DNA from 2 places in the Paenibacillus sp. NPDC058177 genome. Region 2 is predicted to be linked to the other one. Evidence: riboswitches for the same ligand, from Rfam matches in the RefSeq annotation. Region 2 holds a riboswitch; the other holds the start of a gene.
The links. Region 2 has a riboswitch for S-adenosylmethionine ahead of ACFVU8_RS22860 (methionine ABC transporter ATP-binding protein). Riboswitches for the same ligand answer to the same signal wherever they lie in the genome.

Region 1: it holds a riboswitch for S-adenosylmethionine, as region 2 does, so the genes downstream of both, metA (homoserine O-acetyltransferase MetA) here and ACFVU8_RS22860 (methionine ABC transporter ATP-binding protein) in region 2, are expected to answer to the same signal.

The regions. Positions count from the first base shown of each region.
Region 1 covers NZ_JBHVVB010000003.1:45,891-54,587, reverse strand. Annotated here, with positions in the region: gene ACFVU8_RS14400 (hypothetical protein) at 252-443, opposite strand; partial or broken gene ACFVU8_RS14395 (IS5-like element ISSoc13 family transposase) at 442-640, shown strand; gene ACFVU8_RS14390 (ROK family protein) at 1,199-2,083, shown strand; gene ACFVU8_RS14385 (HRDC domain-containing protein) at 2,334-3,359, shown strand; gene corA (magnesium/cobalt transporter CorA) at 3,444-4,379, opposite strand; SAM riboswitch class I at 4,772-4,902, shown strand; gene metA (homoserine O-acetyltransferase MetA) at 5,016-5,933, shown strand; gene ACFVU8_RS14370 (aminotransferase class I/II-fold pyridoxal phosphate-dependent enzyme) at 5,984-7,177, shown strand; gene ACFVU8_RS14365 (trans-sulfuration enzyme family protein) at 7,177-8,355, shown strand; gene mqnC (cyclic dehypoxanthinyl futalosine synthase) at 8,616-8,697, shown strand, end outside.
Region 2 covers NZ_JBHVVB010000006.1:297,587-306,283, forward strand. Annotated here, with positions in the region: gene mqnE (aminofutalosine synthase MqnE) at 1-478, shown strand, start outside; gene ACFVU8_RS22835 (NAD(P)/FAD-dependent oxidoreductase) at 528-1,589, shown strand; gene ACFVU8_RS22840 (YuzB family protein) at 1,602-1,856, opposite strand; gene ACFVU8_RS22845 (NifU family protein) at 1,939-2,187, shown strand; gene ACFVU8_RS22850 (MetQ/NlpA family ABC transporter substrate-binding protein) at 2,322-3,197, opposite strand; gene ACFVU8_RS22855 (methionine ABC transporter permease) at 3,263-3,931, opposite strand; gene ACFVU8_RS22860 (methionine ABC transporter ATP-binding protein) at 3,931-4,947, opposite strand; SAM riboswitch class I at 5,051-5,189, opposite strand; gene ACFVU8_RS22865 (Cthe_2314 family HEPN domain-containing protein) at 5,311-6,030, opposite strand; gene ACFVU8_RS22870 (COX15/CtaA family protein) at 6,197-7,126, opposite strand; gene ACFVU8_RS22875 (thioredoxin family protein) at 7,341-7,685, opposite strand; gene ACFVU8_RS22880 (putative polysaccharide biosynthesis protein) at 7,776-8,697, opposite strand, start outside.

The sequences.
Region 1 (8,697 bases), on a different contig from region 2:
GTGTATCAGTTAATTCCGGCACCATGTATGTATCTGTGTACTCTATATCACCATCACTATAGTGGCAAAGCAAAAGCCCGCGCTTAACGCGGGTTTTCTTCAAAATATAAGAGTTTATATGTCTTACGTTATATATGGCTCTTATATTTCTCGCTGAAACTGATGCCGTCTCCTAGAGGACGGCTAAGCCGTTTCTGCTTGCATCTACTCCATTTTCCCAGTAGCAGCGAGCATTAGGATTCTCCTCAAAACTAACTATTCGTTCCGATTTTGATTTGCAGCCTGCGCTGTGCGGGATTCTTGACGGGGCAGAAATAGGTCTGACCGGGAAGGGTGGCAAAGCCGCTTTTATGCGATAGCCCGTTTTCGACCGGAAGGATGACCCCTGTAATGAAGGAAGCGTGATTACTAAGCAGCCAGGCCCCAAATTCTAAATTTTGCATCCCACCCAAGTCCAATATGAAAGATCCTCGGACATGTGATTTATATGATTTTCACCGCTATAAAGAACGTCATGTGGTGGAATGTTTTTTCAACAAACTCAACCAATTTCGTGGAATTTGCAACACGCTATGACAAGCTCTCACGAAATTTTTTGAGCTTTGTTTTTCTCGCCTCCGCTATAATTTTGTTGAAGTAGCACTATTGAAATTAATTTTCAGACACGCCCTAATAGGTGCTAATAAAGATAAATAGAAATTAACGGCATTTTCGTACCTTAAATTCTTTGCAACCAGGGTTTAGTGGAGATTAAGTGCAATATTGTACCTTAAATATTTAAAAACACCCCAACCAGTGTGCTTTTTCGGAAAATAAGATACAAAAACGCCCTTATTTCCCTCATTAACCTATATTGAAGAAAAATAAGGTACAAAAATGCCGTTAGTTGGGAAGGGGGCTCCTCTTTGTCACTTTTAAGACGACTGGTGAGGGGGAATATACCGCTTCTCGTGACAACGTTGGATTTGAATAGTTATGGATATAGGTCTTGTTGTCGAAAGTCCATGTTCCGGGGCTAGCTTTTCCAATGGAAAGCTTTCAGGCGAGACTCAAAAAAGACTCTTTAAAGGAGTTTTTTTATGTTGTGTCAACCGCTTGTTATATCCCTGTAGTCCAAGTATAATGTGGATTAGAGAGCGCTTTAATAATGGGCAGCCAATACGGGTCTGCTGTTTATGGAGAAGGGGGATTACTTGCAGTGAAATTGCTGGGAGCGATAGAAGCAGGAGGAACAAAGTTTGTCTGCGGGATCGGAACAGAGGATGGCAATATTATTGACCGGATCAGCTTTCCGACATTAACACCGGAAGAGACGATGGGGCAGGTATTGAATTATTTCAAGGATAAAGGCGTGGAGTCGATCGGAATCGGTTCGTTTGGACCGATTGATCCGGTGCTCGGCAGTCCTACTTATGGATATATAACCACGACACCGAAGCCGCACTGGGGGCAATATAACCTTGTCGGCACTGTGGCGGAGCACTTTAATGTGCCGATCGGTTTTGATACGGATGTCAATGGTGCAGCACTTGGTGAATACACGTGGGGTGCAGCGCGTGGTTTGGACAGCTGTCTCTATATTACTGTTGGAACAGGCATCGGCGCTGGCGCAGTGGTGGGCGGCAAGCTGATTCATGGACTCTCACACCCGGAGATGGGCCATATTCTCGTCCGCCGTCATCCAGAAGACAAATACGAGGGCTTCTGCCCTTATCATGGCGATTGTCTGGAAGGTCTGGCAGCTGGTCCGGCCATTGGTAGCCGCTGGGGCCAGCCTGCGGGTGAATTGCCTGCCGATCATCCTGCATGGGAGATGGAGGCACACTATCTGGCGCATGCCCTGATGAATTACGTGCTGATTCTGTCTCCGCAGAAGATCGTTATGGGCGGTGGGGTTATGAAGCAAAGTCAGTTGTTCCCGTTGATCCACAAGAAGTTGCAGGAACTGCTGAATGGCTATGTGCAGCATCCGGCCCTGAATGAAGGTATCGGTAACTACGTTGTGCCGCCTCAGTTAGGAGACAATGCAGGTTTGGCCGGTGCGATCGGCCTTGCTAAGCTGGCCTTGGACAGAGAGCAGTAAGAAATAGGGATTGACTGTACGGTAATATATGGTATTGTAGGATTTAACAGTATAGCATCGTCATGAGGAAGCACCTCTTTCGCGTTGATCGCGGAGGAGGTGCTTTTTGGCGTGGTTTGGGGCATGGCTTGTATTTTCCGTAGAGGAAGAACAGCACGGTGGCCGGATGTGGGAGTATGAAGCATCGGTTAAAGTGCTGCCCCGATGTCTCCAACATGCTTGCTGTAAGACGGGAAAGGATGGGATTGTTATGCAGATAATTTTCATGAACCGCTTGTCGAGGTTGGCTGGCCGGGAAGAAGAGGAGTTCGCTCAGTTATGGATCGGCGAGGAGGAGGGTGTGTGGAGCCTGGGCTGGCGTGATTTTTCGGTAAATACTGCCGAGGAGAGTACGGACAGCCTTTGGTATGAAGGTGGATCATGGAATGAGATGCTCTGTGTATACCGACATGAATTGGCGGTGAAGATGGGGGCCGGATACCGTCCATTGATTGACGGCGGCTTGCACGAAGAGGAGGTACTGCCCCGCCGGGGCCGGGAGCAGCTGAAGCTGCAGTATTACAGTGAGCATTACAGTCAGGAGAGTATCTATGATGAACTATGCGCTTGGCGCCGGGGCCGTGCATCCAGTGAACGCAAGGCTCCTTACATGCTGGCGAGCAATCGTCTACTGCGCCTGCTTAGTACCTTTCTGCCGAAGACGACAGAAGAACTGCTGCAAATTCCCGGCATCGGCGAAGCCAAGGCAGCTCAGTATGGCGCAGACTGGCTGGCAGTAACCTCTGCCGCCCCAAGAGAGCGTAATTTTCCGCTGGATTGGGTCTATGAGGAGATTGGGGACGATGAATTCTCCTCCTGGTTATATAAGCAGAAGGAGCTTAAGTATAAGCGACAGCTAGAGCGGCTGCGGCTGAATCGGACTCTGCTTCAGGGTATTGAGAGTAGTCTCGGACTGGAGCAGTTGAAGAACGAGACGGGAGTCAGCCGTAGAGAACTGCTAGAAGCGCTGGAGGAACTGGAGAAAGACGGATACTCTGTGGAGAAACTGATACAGCATGAGCTTGGAAGTATGGCGCATGAAGAGCAGCAGGCGGTTTGGAAGGCCTATGAAGAGTTTGGCGACCTGTTCCTGAAGCCGGTACTGTACAAGGTCTATGGCGATGCACCACCTGCTGCTGCGGGAGGCCTGGAAATCCATTATGAACGCCTGCGGCTGATTCGCATCCGGTTCCGGCGGGAGCAGGCTGGAAGCCTTGATTCGGCGATGAGCTTTTAGCATCACGTTACATAGCAAAAAGACGAAGGAATCATACCCCGCAGGGTGTGAACTCCTTCGTCTTGTACTTTCGTTAATGATCCTTCATAGCCAGTCTTTTTTACGGAAGATATAGAGCATTCCGCAGCCGAGGGTCAGCATCAGACCAATTACGGTGTAGTAACCATATTTGCTGTGCAGCTCGGGCATATGGTCAAAGTTCATCCCGTAGATGCCGGTAATGACAGTCAGGGGCATGAATATAGTTGTAATCGCGGTAAAAACTCTCATGATTTCATTGGCACGGTTGGCGATACTGGACTGATAAGCTTCTCGTAAGTTGCCCATCAGATCACGGTAGGTCTCAAAAGTCTCGGAAATTTTGACGGCATTCTCATAGATGTCGCTGAAGTACTTCTGAAGCTGATCGTCGATCAGCCGGAGATCCTTTTTGTTCAACGTGTTGATAACTTCTTTCTGCGGACCGAGCATTTTCTTGAGCCACAGAATTTCACTGCGCAGACCGATGATTTCACTAAGATGCGATTTCTTCGTATGCATGAGGATATCTTCCTCCAGCTTCTCAATCCGGACTTCAATCCGGTCACCGACGGAAAAATAATTATCCACTACAAGGTCAATGAGCAAATATAGAAACTTATCCGGCTCGCTGACTTCTTGCTCCCACAGCATTGGTTTGAGGACACGTAGTTCATTGATCTTCTGCTTCGTCACTGTGATGATAAAATGTCTTCCCAGGAAGACGTTAAGTGCGCGCAGGAAAATCTCCTCATCATCAAACCGGATGCTGTTCACTACAATAAAGTAGTGACTTTCGTATATTTCAATTTTTGGACGCTGCTCCTCTTCGCTGAGACAATCCTCAACGGCGAGATCATGCAGATTGAACATGGGCTGGATGAGTTCCAGATCCTCCACATCAGCATCGATCCAATAAAATCCCTCACCAGGAGGGGATAATGTTTCATTAATATCATCAATAGGCGTAAAAACCCCTGCGTTGACCAGCCGGATTTTCATCTGATTCACTCCTTCGATCCCTGTCTTCTCCAGGGACATGCTAATAAAAGCACAGAGAAAAAATCAGCTTGGCCGGGGTCATGTCAAGGTGAATCGGCAAATGACGTTTCGAGGGCATGAAGAAGAACTGCTCCCGCCGCCGGCAAGCTGATGTTAATCCTGTGTGGTTGTTCGTTCTGTACATTGAGCTGCGAACTCGGGTCGCCCTCCATAATCCTCTCACCTCATCTTGTCGTCCAGTTTAAAACCCTTGTCTAGTATAACGCCGGGGTATGCCTCTTTCAAGGAAAATTCTTGTCATTTTCAAGGCTCTTCAGCATTGTATGGACTTGACGAGAAGTGGGTTCATGATTTAAAGTGAATTTTAAGAAAATTCAACTGAATACAGCTAAATCTTATCAAGAGCAGGTGGAGGGACTAGCCCGATGAAACCCGGCAACCGGCGTGAAGACGCACGGTGCTAATTCTTGCAGGAGACTTTGAAGCGGGCAGATGCCCGGTGAAGATTTCTGGCAGATGAGAGAGGCGCATATGTGAATAAATATGACCTTTCTCGTTCAGAGTAAGGTCTTTTTTGTTTACCCAATGTTAACAGCCGCCAAGCGGTATTCTATTACCAAGGAGTGAAGACGAGAAATGCCAATTAAGATTCCAGACAGTCTGCCGGCGAAAGAGATATTGTCGGGAGAAAATATTTTTATCATGGACGAGAGCGAGGCGTTTCATCAGGATATACGTCCCTTGCGCCTTGCCATTCTAAATTTGATGCCTACTAAAGAAACCACGGAAACCCAGTTGCTCCGGTTGATCGGTAACTCGCCTCTTCAGGTGGACATCGTGCTGCTGCGTCCCCGTTCCCATACTTCGAAGAACACGTCGGCGGAGCATCTGAACAGCTTCTACACGACCTTCGATGAGATTAGCCACCGCCGGTTTGACGGACTTATTGTAACCGGTGCTCCTGTGGAGCAGATGGATTTTGAAGACGTAACGTACTGGGAAGAGCTGAAAGAGATTTTTGAGTGGAGTAAAGACAATGTTACTTCCACTATGCATATCTGTTGGGCTGCACAAGCCGGACTGTATCATCACTTCGGTGTGCGCAAGGAAGCATTGCCAGATAAATGTTTTGGCGTATTCCCTCACACACTGAACCATAATAATGTAAAGCTGCTGCGCGGGTTCGATGAACTGTTCTATGTTCCGCACTCCCGTCACACGGATGTGTCCCGCGAAGATATCGAGAGTAATCCGGATCTGCAAATCCTGGCCGAATCGGAGGAAGCGGGCATTTATCTGGTGGCTACCAAGGATGGCCGACAAATTTTTGTCACTGGCCACTCTGAATACGATCCGCTTTCCCTGAAGTGGGAGTATGACCGTGATGTTGCCAAGGGTATGGAGATGGCGCTGCCGAAGAACTATTTTCCAAAAGATGATCCGGAGCGTACTCCGCCGGCGACTTGGCGCGCTCATGCTAACTTATTGTTCTCTAATTGGCTCAATTACTATGTATACCAAGAAACACCCTATGATATTGGTCCCATCATTTAAGTTATAGATGAGCATGCAACAGTGTACTTACTATTAGGAGGTTATAAGGAATGGACGACAAACTGAGGATTGAAAGCAGACTTGCCCAAATCGGATCGCTGGAAGACCCGGCCACCGGAGCGGTAAACTTCCCTATCTATAATGCAACGGCATTTCGCCACCCGAAGCTGGGGCAAAGTACAGGCTTTGACTATAGCCGCACCAAAAGCCCGACCCGTTCTGTACTGGAAACGGCAGCAGCACAATTGGAATCCGGAGATGCAGCTTTTGCCTGTAGTTCCGGTATGGCTGCGTTGCAAACGATCTTCAGCCTCTTCCAACAAGGGGATCATCTGATCGTATCACTGGATCTCTACGGCGGGACTTACCGCTTGCTGGAGCGGATCATGTCCAAGTTTGGAGTCAGTGCTTCTTATGTGGACACCAACGATCTAGAGGCGCTGGAATCGGTTCGCCGTCCGGAGACGAAAGCCGTTGTGATCGAGACACCAACCAATCCATTGATGATGATCACGGATATAGAGGCTGTCTGTACATGGGCCAAGTCGCATGAACTGCTTACCATTGTAGATAATACGCTCCTGACGCCATTCTTCCAGCGTCCGCTGGAACTCGGAGCCGATATCATTATCCACAGTGCTACCAAATATTTGGGCGGTCATAATGACGTGCTGGCAGGTCTAATTGTGACCAAGGGAGCGGAGCTGTCTGCTGAAATGGCGATTCTGCATAATTCCATCGGCGCAGTGTTGGGGCCAACCGACAGCTACCAATTGATGAGAGGTATGAAGACGCTGGCATTACGCATGGAGCGTCATGAGAGCAATTCATTGGAACTGGCTCATTATCTGAAAGGACATTCGGCTATCGCTGAGGTCTTCCATCCGGGTCTGCCGGAGCATCCGGGCTTTGAGATCCAGAACCGTCAGTCATCCGGAAATACCGGTATTTTCTCCTTCAAAGTGAAGGATGCGAGATATGTGGAGCCAATTCTTCGCCACATCCGTCTAATTGCTTTTGCCGAAAGTCTTGGTGGTGTAGAATCGCTAATGACTTATCCTACGGTGCAGACCCATGCCGATATTCCGGTTGAAATCCGTGATGCGGTGGGTGTTGATGACCGGTTGCTGCGCTTCTCGGTCGGCATAGAGCATATTGATGATCTGATCGCGGATCTTGGCCATGCACTGGAACAGGCACGCATTGAGATTGAAACAGCAGATGCACAAGGAGGCCAGGCATAATGAGTGATAACAACGTGAACAAAGATAAGAAGAATAATCTCAAATTCGCTACCCGTCTGCTGCACTTTGGCAGCGAGATTGACAAAGCCACTGGCGCTTCCAGTGTGCCGATCTATCAGGCTTCGACGTTCCATCATGAGGATATTCATAATCCGCCGCTGCATGACTATAGCCGGTCAGGCAATCCGACCCGTCAGGCGCTTGAGGATTATATCGCTCTGCTGGAAGGCGGGGAGCGCGGTTTCGCCTATGCCTCCGGCATGGCAGCTATCTCCAGCACGTTCCTGATGCTGTCCTCCGGTGATCATGTGATCGTTACTGAGGATGTCTATGGCGGTACATACCGGCTATTGACGCTCATCCTGAACCGTCTGAACATTGAAAGCACATTTGTGGATATGACGGATCTTGAGCAGGTCAAAGCTGCGCTTCAGCCGAACACGAAAGCCGTATATATGGAAACTCCGTCGAATCCGACGCTGAAAATTACGGATGTTGCTGCTGTCTGCGAATGGGCCAAGAGTCATGAGCTTCTGACTATCCTGGATAATACGTTCATGACCCCTTATTACCAACGTCCAATCGAACAGGGCGTGGATATTGTCCTGCACAGTGCGACGAAGTTCCTTGGCGGTCACAGCGATGTGTTGGCTGGTCTTGCCGTAGCGCGTACCGCAGAGATTGGCAAGCAGCTCAAAATGCTGCAAAACGGTCTGGGCACCGTGCTGGCTCCGCAGGAAAGCTGGTTGCTGATGCGCGGAATGAAGACGCTCGAGGCGCGCATGGCGCATAGCGAGATCAGCGCAGCCAAGCTTGCGGCCTGGCTTGACGCCCGCAGCGATATTACGGCTGTGTTCTACCCGGGACTGGCAAATCATCCGGGACGCGAGATCCATGAATCGCAATCCAGCGGTTATGGCGCGGTCGTCTCGTTCGATGTTGGCTCCGGTGAGCGGGCTAAGCGTGTGCTGAACAAGGTGACGCTGCCGCTTGTTGCGGTCAGCCTTGGCGCAGTGGAGAGCATCCTGTCCTACCCGGCTTTGATGTCCCATGCGGCGATGCCGGCAGAGGTTCGGGCGGCTCGCGGTATTACAGACGGACTGCTTCGCTTCTCGGTCGGCCTAGAGTCCATCGAGGATCTCATTGTTGATCTGGAGCAGGCGCTTGCGGAAGAATAATTAAGGTTAGGACGGACAGTTTCGTTTTCGGACGAAGCTGTCCTTTTTGAATTCAGAAACGGTTCTGTGAGCGGGGATGGTATGTTTTTTTACATGGAGGAAGGCCTTTTCCAAAAGATGGTTAAGGTCGTTAGACTTTGTGAAAAAAATTTCTCAAGCGGTCCGGATTGTGTTACGATGAAGGAACGAACATATTCAATTGTCTTATAAATTTTATGAAAATACCATAAAGATATGGGTTTTAAAGGAGGCTGCGAACGATGAGTGCGATAGACCTGATCTTGGATAAAGCGCTGCGGGGAGACCGGCTTGGGCTGGAGGATACCGTAAGATTGTTCGAGA
Region 2 (8,697 bases):
GACCGCGCACAACCTTGGTATGAAGACCCATACGACCATGCTGTACGGCTCCATCGAGTCTCGTGAGGACCGCATTCGCCACATGATGCAAATTCGCGAACTGCAGGACGAAACAAACGGCTTTATGGTGTTCATTCCACTGTCCATGCAGCCTAAGAACAAGAACGCAGGCATTATGCGCCGCAACTCAGCTTATGAGGATCTCAAGACAATTGCTGTCAGCCGATTAATGCTGGACAATTTCGACCATATTAAGGCGTACTTCATTAATATCGGTGCACAATTAACACAGGTAGCGCTCAACTTCGGTGCATCCGATGTTCACGGGACGATCCTGAAGGAACGCATCAGTCATGCTGCAGGTGCACTGACTCCTGAAGGCTTGACCCGCGATGAGCTAATCTGGTTAGTAAAAGGTGCCGGGCGAATTCCTGTCGAACGCGATACTTTCTATAACGAAATCAAGGTCTACGAATAAGAAAGCCGGATTCTGCCGGCTATGCCTATCTGAAAGGAAGTAAGGTCTCATGCAAACACTGCTTGTTCTAGGAGGCGGCTACGGCGGCCTCGCCCTGATTCAAGAATTGATTAGCAACCATCTTCCCTCTGACGTAGAAATTGTTTTGATTGACCGAATGCCCTATCAGGGCATCAAGACGGAATACTATGCGCTTGCCGCAGGTACCGTCACTGATTACCATCTGCGCATCCAGTTCCCGGTTCATCCCCGTCTCACCGTTCGATACGGTGAGATTGCTTCCATTGACCTGGAGAGCCGGGTAGTATCCATGGAGGGCGGCGAGCCGATCTCCTATGATATCCTGGCCATCGCGCTGGGTTGCACGGATAATTACCACAACATCCCTGGAGCAGATCAATATACCTGCAGTATTCAGACGTTCGCGGGTACACGCGAGACTTACCGTCGTCTGAATGATGTCAAGCCTTACGGTAAAGTGAATATCGTCGGTGGTGGACTCAGCGGGGTGGAACTGGCAGCAGAGCTAAGGGAAAGTCGCCCTGACCTCAACATCTCCATTCTGGACCGGGGAGAACGTGTGCTATCCGCCTTCCCGTCGAAGCTCTCGCAATATGTTGAGGAATGGTTTAATGTACATCACGTGGAGACTGTATCCCGTGTCTGCGTATCCCACGTCGAGGATGGAGCTGTCTTTAATGGCGATCAAGCCATTGCCTCGGACGTAACCGTATGGACGGGCGGTATCCAGCCAGTCAAGGTCGTTCAAGACCTGGATGTGGCGAAGGATCGCGGCGGCCGGGTTATTCTCGATGAATACTACCGGGTGCCACAGTATCCGGAAGTGTTCGTGATCGGCGACTGTGCAAGTCTGCCGTTCGCCCCAAGCGCCCAGGCAGCTGGAGGACAAGGTGAGCAGGTAGGGCAGGTTCTGCAGGCACTTTGGCGGAATGAGACGCCAAAGCTGCATGAAATCCGCCTGAAAGGCACTTTAGGCTCCCTCGGCAAGAACGCCGGATTTGGACTTATGGGCCGGCGTTCTGTCATGGGCAGAGTCCCCCGCCTGCTTAAGAGCGGGGTGCTCTGGATGTCCAAACGTCATTTTGGCTAAGATTGGATGGGACTAGTCCGGATCAATATTGAACCATTCTTCCAATTCTTTGATCTTGGCATCTATCCCTGCTTCCAGTTCTTCTGCGGTTTCGGCTTCCACAATCTCGCCTTCTACCATGGCGAACGGAGCCAGGTAGCACTGTCCGCAATTGTTCAGACAACCATATTCAATGACGTCATATTCGGGGTTTTGTTCCAGCTTGATGCGCAAAGGATCGGTCCCGTGGCCGGCATTACTGGCACAAAATTCTATTATTGGTCTCATGATGATCTCCCTATTCTGTCCTAACCATTTTATTTTTTAATCTTTTGTACTATAATAACACTAAGAAAGGAGTGATTGAGAAATGAGTGAAACTACACAAAGCACGTCCATGTATGATGAAGTGCTGGAAGTGCTCGATAAGCTCCGTCCGTTCCTGCAACGCGATGGCGGTGACGTAGAACTGATTGATGTCGAAGACGGCATTGTTAAATTGAAGCTGATGGGTGCCTGCGGTAGCTGCCCAAGCTCCACAATTACTCTGAAAGCTGGGATTGAGCGTGCCCTCATTGAAGAAGTAGAAGGCATTGAAGAAGTTATTCAAGTATTCTAATCCCGTTCTATAGTTGTCCCGGAAGCCTGTCACAGGTATCCGGGGCTTCTTTTTTTGGCAACTAATATGCGCATTATCATACCAAAAACCCCCGCGGCCTTCAAGGCCGTGGGGGTTTGCTGTTAAATATGATCTTAGAATGCTGGAATGATGGAACCTTGGTACTTGTCTTCGATGAACTTCTTAGCTTCAGGAGAAGTCAGAGCCGCAGCCAGCTTCTTGATCGCATCGGAGTCCTTGTTGTCTGCACGGGATACCAGGATGTTAGCGTATGGGGAATCTCCACCTTCGATGAACAGAGCATCTTTGGTTGGCACCAGATTGGCTTCCAGTGCAAAGTTAGTGTTAATCAGCGCAAGATCTACTTCATCCAATTGGCGTGGCAGCATTGCTGCATCCAGTTCAATGATATTCAGGTTTTTCTTGTTCTCAGTGATGTCTGCTTTGGTAGAAGTAATGTTAGTGTCATCCTTCAACGTGATCAGACCATTCTTAGCCAAAAGAATCAATGCACGTCCACCGTTGGTTGGATCGTTCGGAATCGCTACTTTGGCACCATCTTTCAGCTCGTCGATGGATTTGATTTTCTTGGAGTAACCGCCAAATGGCTCAACGTGAACAGCAGCTACAGATACAAGATCCGTTCCGTTCTTCTGGTTCTGGTCGTCAAGGTAAGGCTGATGCTGGAAGAAGTTCGCATCCAGTTGCTTCTCAGCCAGCTGAACGTTTGGTTGTACATAGTCCGTGAATTCTTTAATTTCCAGCTTGATGCCTTGAGCTTCAAGCAATGGAGCGATAGCTTTCAAAATTTCAGCGTGCGGCACTGGAGATGCACCTACAACCAATGTAACAGGATCAGCTGCTGGTTCTGTAGTCGGCTCAGCGGAAGCATCCGAAGGAGCATTGGTCGCTGCGGAGTTCGTAGCATTATTGGCAGTGTTGTTGCTGCCGCAAGCAGCCAGCACCAGAATCAGTGTCAGGCTAAAAAAGGTCAGTAGTACTTTTTTCATTTGTAAATCCCCCTTAAAACAGTATGTTTTTTTGTGTAAATAAGGATATCTATAATTAATGGCCCTTATTTCCTTGTAAAATACCTCACTAGCCGATCGCCGGCCATTTGCAGCAACTGCACCAGAATAACCATCAGCGCTACAGAGATAATCATGACTTCCTTCTCATACCGATAGTATCCATAACGGATAGCCAAGTCACCCAGACCACCGCCGCCAACCATCCCCGACATTGCCGTGTAGGAGACCAGCGTCACAATCGTAATCGTTACCCCAGCCAACAAACCTGGACGAGCCTCTGGCAGCAGTACACGCGTGACAATCTGTCCGGTAGAAGCTCCCATGCCTTGTGCAGCCTCGATCACTCCGCGATCTACCTCACGCAGCGCCGTCTCCACCAGCCGGGCGAAGAACGGTGCAGCCCCAATGACGAGTGCGGGAATCGTGCCCAACACACCAATCGAGGTGCCTACAATCGATTTGCTAATCGGGATCAGCGCTACCATCAGAATGATGAACGGTACGGATCGCAGAATGTTCACAACGAACGATAGAATTGAATAGATCACTCTTAAAAAGGACTGGTTGGATCTGCCCCATAAATATAGCACAATTCCGAGCGGCAAACCAAGAATAATTGTGAATATTCCGGAAATTCCAAGCATTTTCAGAGTGGATACCGCAGCATCCATCATTTCCGACCAATTAATTTTGCTGAAATCCAAGCCACCCATTACGCAATCACCTCCACATCAAGGCCTTGAGCGGTCAGCTCTGCGATGGTCTGTGCAACCTTCCCGGCCTCTCCTTCAAAACGAACGATCAGTTGCCCGTAAGGCACATCCTTGATCGTAGAGATGGTGCCCGAAAGAATGGAAAAATCGACGCCTGTCTCTCGCGCAATCTGGGATAAGGCCGACCCGTACGTTTTTTCCCCGAGGAAAGTAATCTTGACTGCTTGCGCTGAGCCATCATGGGAGGCGTCGATAGCCGCCCGCAGCGGACCATCATGCTGTGCCTCACTGCGAATGAACTCGCGGGTGATCTCATGCTTGGGCTTCAGGAAGACCTCCGTCACTTCTCCCTGCTCGACGATGCCGCCGCCATGGATAACAGCCACCCGGTCACAAATGCTCTGGATTACATGCATTTCGTGCGTAATCAGCACAATCGTCAGATTGAACCGTTTATTGATGTCCAGAAGCAGACGGAGAATCGAGTCTGTTGTCTGTGGGTCAAGTGCCGAGGTCGCCTCATCACAGAGAAGCACGTCCGGGTCGCTGGCCAACGCACGGGCGATACCGACACGCTGTTTTTGACCGCCCGATAATTGAGCCGGGTACTTGTCCCGATGTTCCTCCAGCCCTACCAGAGCCAACAATTCCTTGACCTTATTGTCAATAAACTTCTTCGAAGCGCGTGTCAGCCGCAGCGGAAAAGCGATATTCTCGTAGATGGTCGCGGAGGACAGCAGATTGAAGTGCTGAAAAATCATCCCGATCTTGCGCCGCTTCTCCTGCAGCTGTCCTTCCGGCAATTGAGTCAGTTCCACGCCATCTACCCAGACCTCGCCTTCGGTCGGACGCTCCAGCAGATTAATACAACGGATCAGCGTGCTTTTTCCTGCCCCAGAGTGGCCGATGACTCCGAAGATTTCCCCTTTCTTGATCGACAGGTTTAGCCCCGAGAGTGCCGTGGCGGTTTTGCTGCCTTTACCATATACCTTGGTTAGACTCTTTAGCTCTATCAAGCTGCCGTCCTCCTTTAACGATAATATCAATGAATTGTACAAAAAAAGCCTCCGACGATCGTTTGCAGATCGCAAGAGGCCCTGTGCGCTTATAGACAATGCCGTCTCATCTGCCAACGTCCGCACTCACACGGCATTGTAGGAATTAGCACCATGGCACTTATGTACACGCGGTTCACGCATAAACATAAATCGGTTGCCGGGCTTCATCGGGCCTATCCCTCCGCCACTCTCGATAAGATATGTGATATAGTGTTGTAGTTTGTCATAAAATGTCCGGCCTAAGAAGGCATGATTTAGTATAATTTAGTTCTGCATTCTTTGTCAAAGGAAAATTTTCCGCAGAATTCCATTTTTACATCATCAGGATTTCCCAGTATTCTTAAGCCAGTGTTCCGTACTGTATTTATATACAGCCTCTAATGATTTGCAGACCATTTCCAGCCCCTGTTTTAAATCCTCCAGATGACTGTCGAGATCCTCAAGCTGTATTTTGTCGTGAAGACCCTGATGCCGCTGCCACAAATCATCCTGCATTTCAGCGTTCATATAATGGATTTCGGCATTGCGGCGCTTACGCAGGTTCTGCAGTGGGTCCCGGTAAGAGTTCTTAATGTTCTCCAGCTGGTCGGCCAGCACAGCATGCTCCTTGTGGGTAAGAAATTCCCGGAGTACCGTGAAATAGGAGAAGTGGGTTTTAACCCTGGATGTATTAAGATCATAAAGACTGTTCAATACCGTGCCAAGCTTGTCCAGCAAGGAGAAGACACGAATAAAGCCGTTTTTATAAAAATACACATATCGCGCATATTCGCCCTGCTCGGCCACCGACATATCATCCATATACCCGGCCTTTACGGATTTTCGATAAAAAGCAGCGGCAAACCAGCTCTGCTCCAGTTCATCCAATGAGACGATCAGGCCGCGAGTCCAGATTTCCAGCTTTCGGAATTCATGATCACGATCCTCATACCTGTTCATTTCCTTGCGCAGTAGCGATGCAAATTCCGCCATATGTTCCATCGCCTCAGCGAGCACACCACTGTTCACCCGGGGCGGTTCTCCCAGCAATATCCGCAGCATATGTTGTCCTCCTTACCTGCTTCGGATGCAGCAAATCCAATATGAGTGTTATTGTCCCACCCTGTAAGCCACTCTATCCATCCTCTTAGCCTCAGGGGACATTTGATCAAGTAATGATCAGCATAACATAAATGCCGCAAGGATCTGTAAGGATATGAGTGCCGAGTTAACGCCTGTTTCCCTTGCTAAGCTGCCATACCCGTACGCTCATATAACACAGTACACCGAATAGTCCGGCAATCAGCAAAATGTGAGCAAGAGCGGCAAAGATGTAGAGCTTATCATTCCCGAGCGTATACACAACCGCCGCCCCGCTGAACACCTGCATCAGGCATAGCAGAACCGCTGCAACCCCCAACATTCTAAGCTCTCTGTGGTCCTTCTGCTTCCAGAATGCCAAATGTCCCAGCAATGCCGTCAACATAAACAACAGCAAAGCCGCTATCCGGTGCGTGAACACAACCCCAACGCCCCCCGATAGCTCGGGAATCCACTCCCCATTACAGAGTGGCCAGCCAGAGCAGCCCCCTTGGGAGTCGGTATGGCTAACAAACGCCCCTATGTAGACAACGATGTAAGAATAAATTGTCGTGAACCAAGTCAAATTGCGAAAAGAAATACTCACCGGCTTGCCGGGCACAGAAAAAGCGTCTCCTTCTTCATGCCTTCTTTTGGACCCTAACGCCAACATCAGGGAACTGGCAAACGCAATCAGTGAAAATCCCATATGTAGCGCCATCACAGCTGCAGACTGGGATTTAAGCACTGCAAGCGCTCCCATTCCGCCTTGTACAATTACAAAGAGCAGCGTCATCCAGGCATACACTAACAGATCGCGCCGCTGACGCGCATAACGCCAGAAGGCAAACATGGAGGCAAGCGAGAGCATACCCGCCAATCCGCTAAATAAGCGGTGGGTATATTCGATCAAGGACCCTACAGTATAGGCAGGAATCAGCTTACCATGACACAATGGCCATTCATTTCCGCACTCCAGGCCCGAACCTGTTTTGGTTACTACCGCCCCGCCCAGCAGCGCCAGGAACATTACCAGACAGGTTATGTAACTAAGCCACTTCAACTGATTTGTCGTCAAATGTGATCACCCGCATTATAAAATAAATAAGTAAATGAATGACTTTTGCTGGAAAAGTATGAAGTAATGCGTTTCCATTATAACCGATAAAATGGTATTTGCGGCATTTGATTCTGCATTTTAAGAAGAAATGGCCTCCCCGTTGTCTGATATCTAAAAAAAACACCGCTTTGCTCATAAAACGGGCGAAAGCGGTGTTTCCATTATCCATCCATTACTTGTGAATGCTTTGATAAACCTCAAGGGCTGTATTGAGGAAATTCTCGATTTCCTCACGGGATTTACGCAGCTTGCTCACAAAGCGAACCAACTCGCGTCCATCGGTATAAGCCACAAAACTCGGAATGCCGAGAATGTTCTGCTCCTGGCTTACATCGCCAACAGCGTCGACATCCACTTCCACGAGCGTCAGGCGGCCGTTATAATTCTGCTCCACCTCAGGCATAAAGGGATCAATGAACTTGCAGTCGACACACCAGTCGGCTTTGAATACGGCTATCGTCAGCCGGGGCGATTGAATCGCTACCTGAAACTCAGCGGGAGAACTAATCTTATCCATCCAGGGGTCATTCCCTTCCAATAAAAAATATGTTGCCTATACCTTTTAAGTGAAGCAAAATGCGACACGGAAGTCAAATCAATCATTGCATTATTCTCTTGCCCGCACACGAGCCGGCTGTAATCTCATCAACGGGTTCAGAAGTTTCTGAAGGGCGCGAGGGTATCCGGAAATTTCCTGCTTGCTGATCACACCTAGCACGATGAGCAGTACAAGATAGATAATTACAACCGCTGCGCCCACCACGAGGCAAGTCAGCAAGAATGCCAGACGAGCAGGCATAACATGTGTCAGCAGAATACCGGCTTCATTCAAGCCATAGCCGATGCCCACGGAGACTAGAACCGCAAATACAAAACCTCCCCAGCGCTTGCCCATAATCTCGAAAGGTACGATCTTTCGCAGCAGACGCAGGTTCAAGTATGTAATCACGATAAAACAGAGTGCTGTTGCAATAACAATTCCGTAGATCCCCATGAACCGGCTAAGCACCAAACTGAAGATAAGCTTCGTGGCGATCCCGCCGAGCACGTAGAACATAGAGATTCGGGATTTGCCCATCCCCAGCAATATCGAGTTCGAGGTTGTCATTGTTATTTGGAAAATCGTACCGAATGTAAGGAGCGCAATAATTCCAGTTCCTGTAATATTGGTGAACAGAAGCCCATTGATAGAATAGGCGGCAGCAACTAATGACATAACAATCGGTGTTCCTGTTAAAATGGAAATCCGCAGCGCGAGTGTAATCTGCCGCTTCAGGTGAACATCATCCCGCCGCGCATAAGCCGCTGAGATCACCGGGATCAGCGATGTGCTTAGCGCAATGGCAAGCACGGGTGGGATTCCCGCGATGCTCTGCGCTTTTTGCCCCAGAATCCCCAGCATTTGCGTGGCGCTGGCCTCACCAATTTGGCCGCTGAGAAGCGGAACAATCAGGGTCGTATCAATGAAATACACTGCTTGGATGGTCATGGATGATAGCACGATTGGAATGGACAGACTAAAAATATCC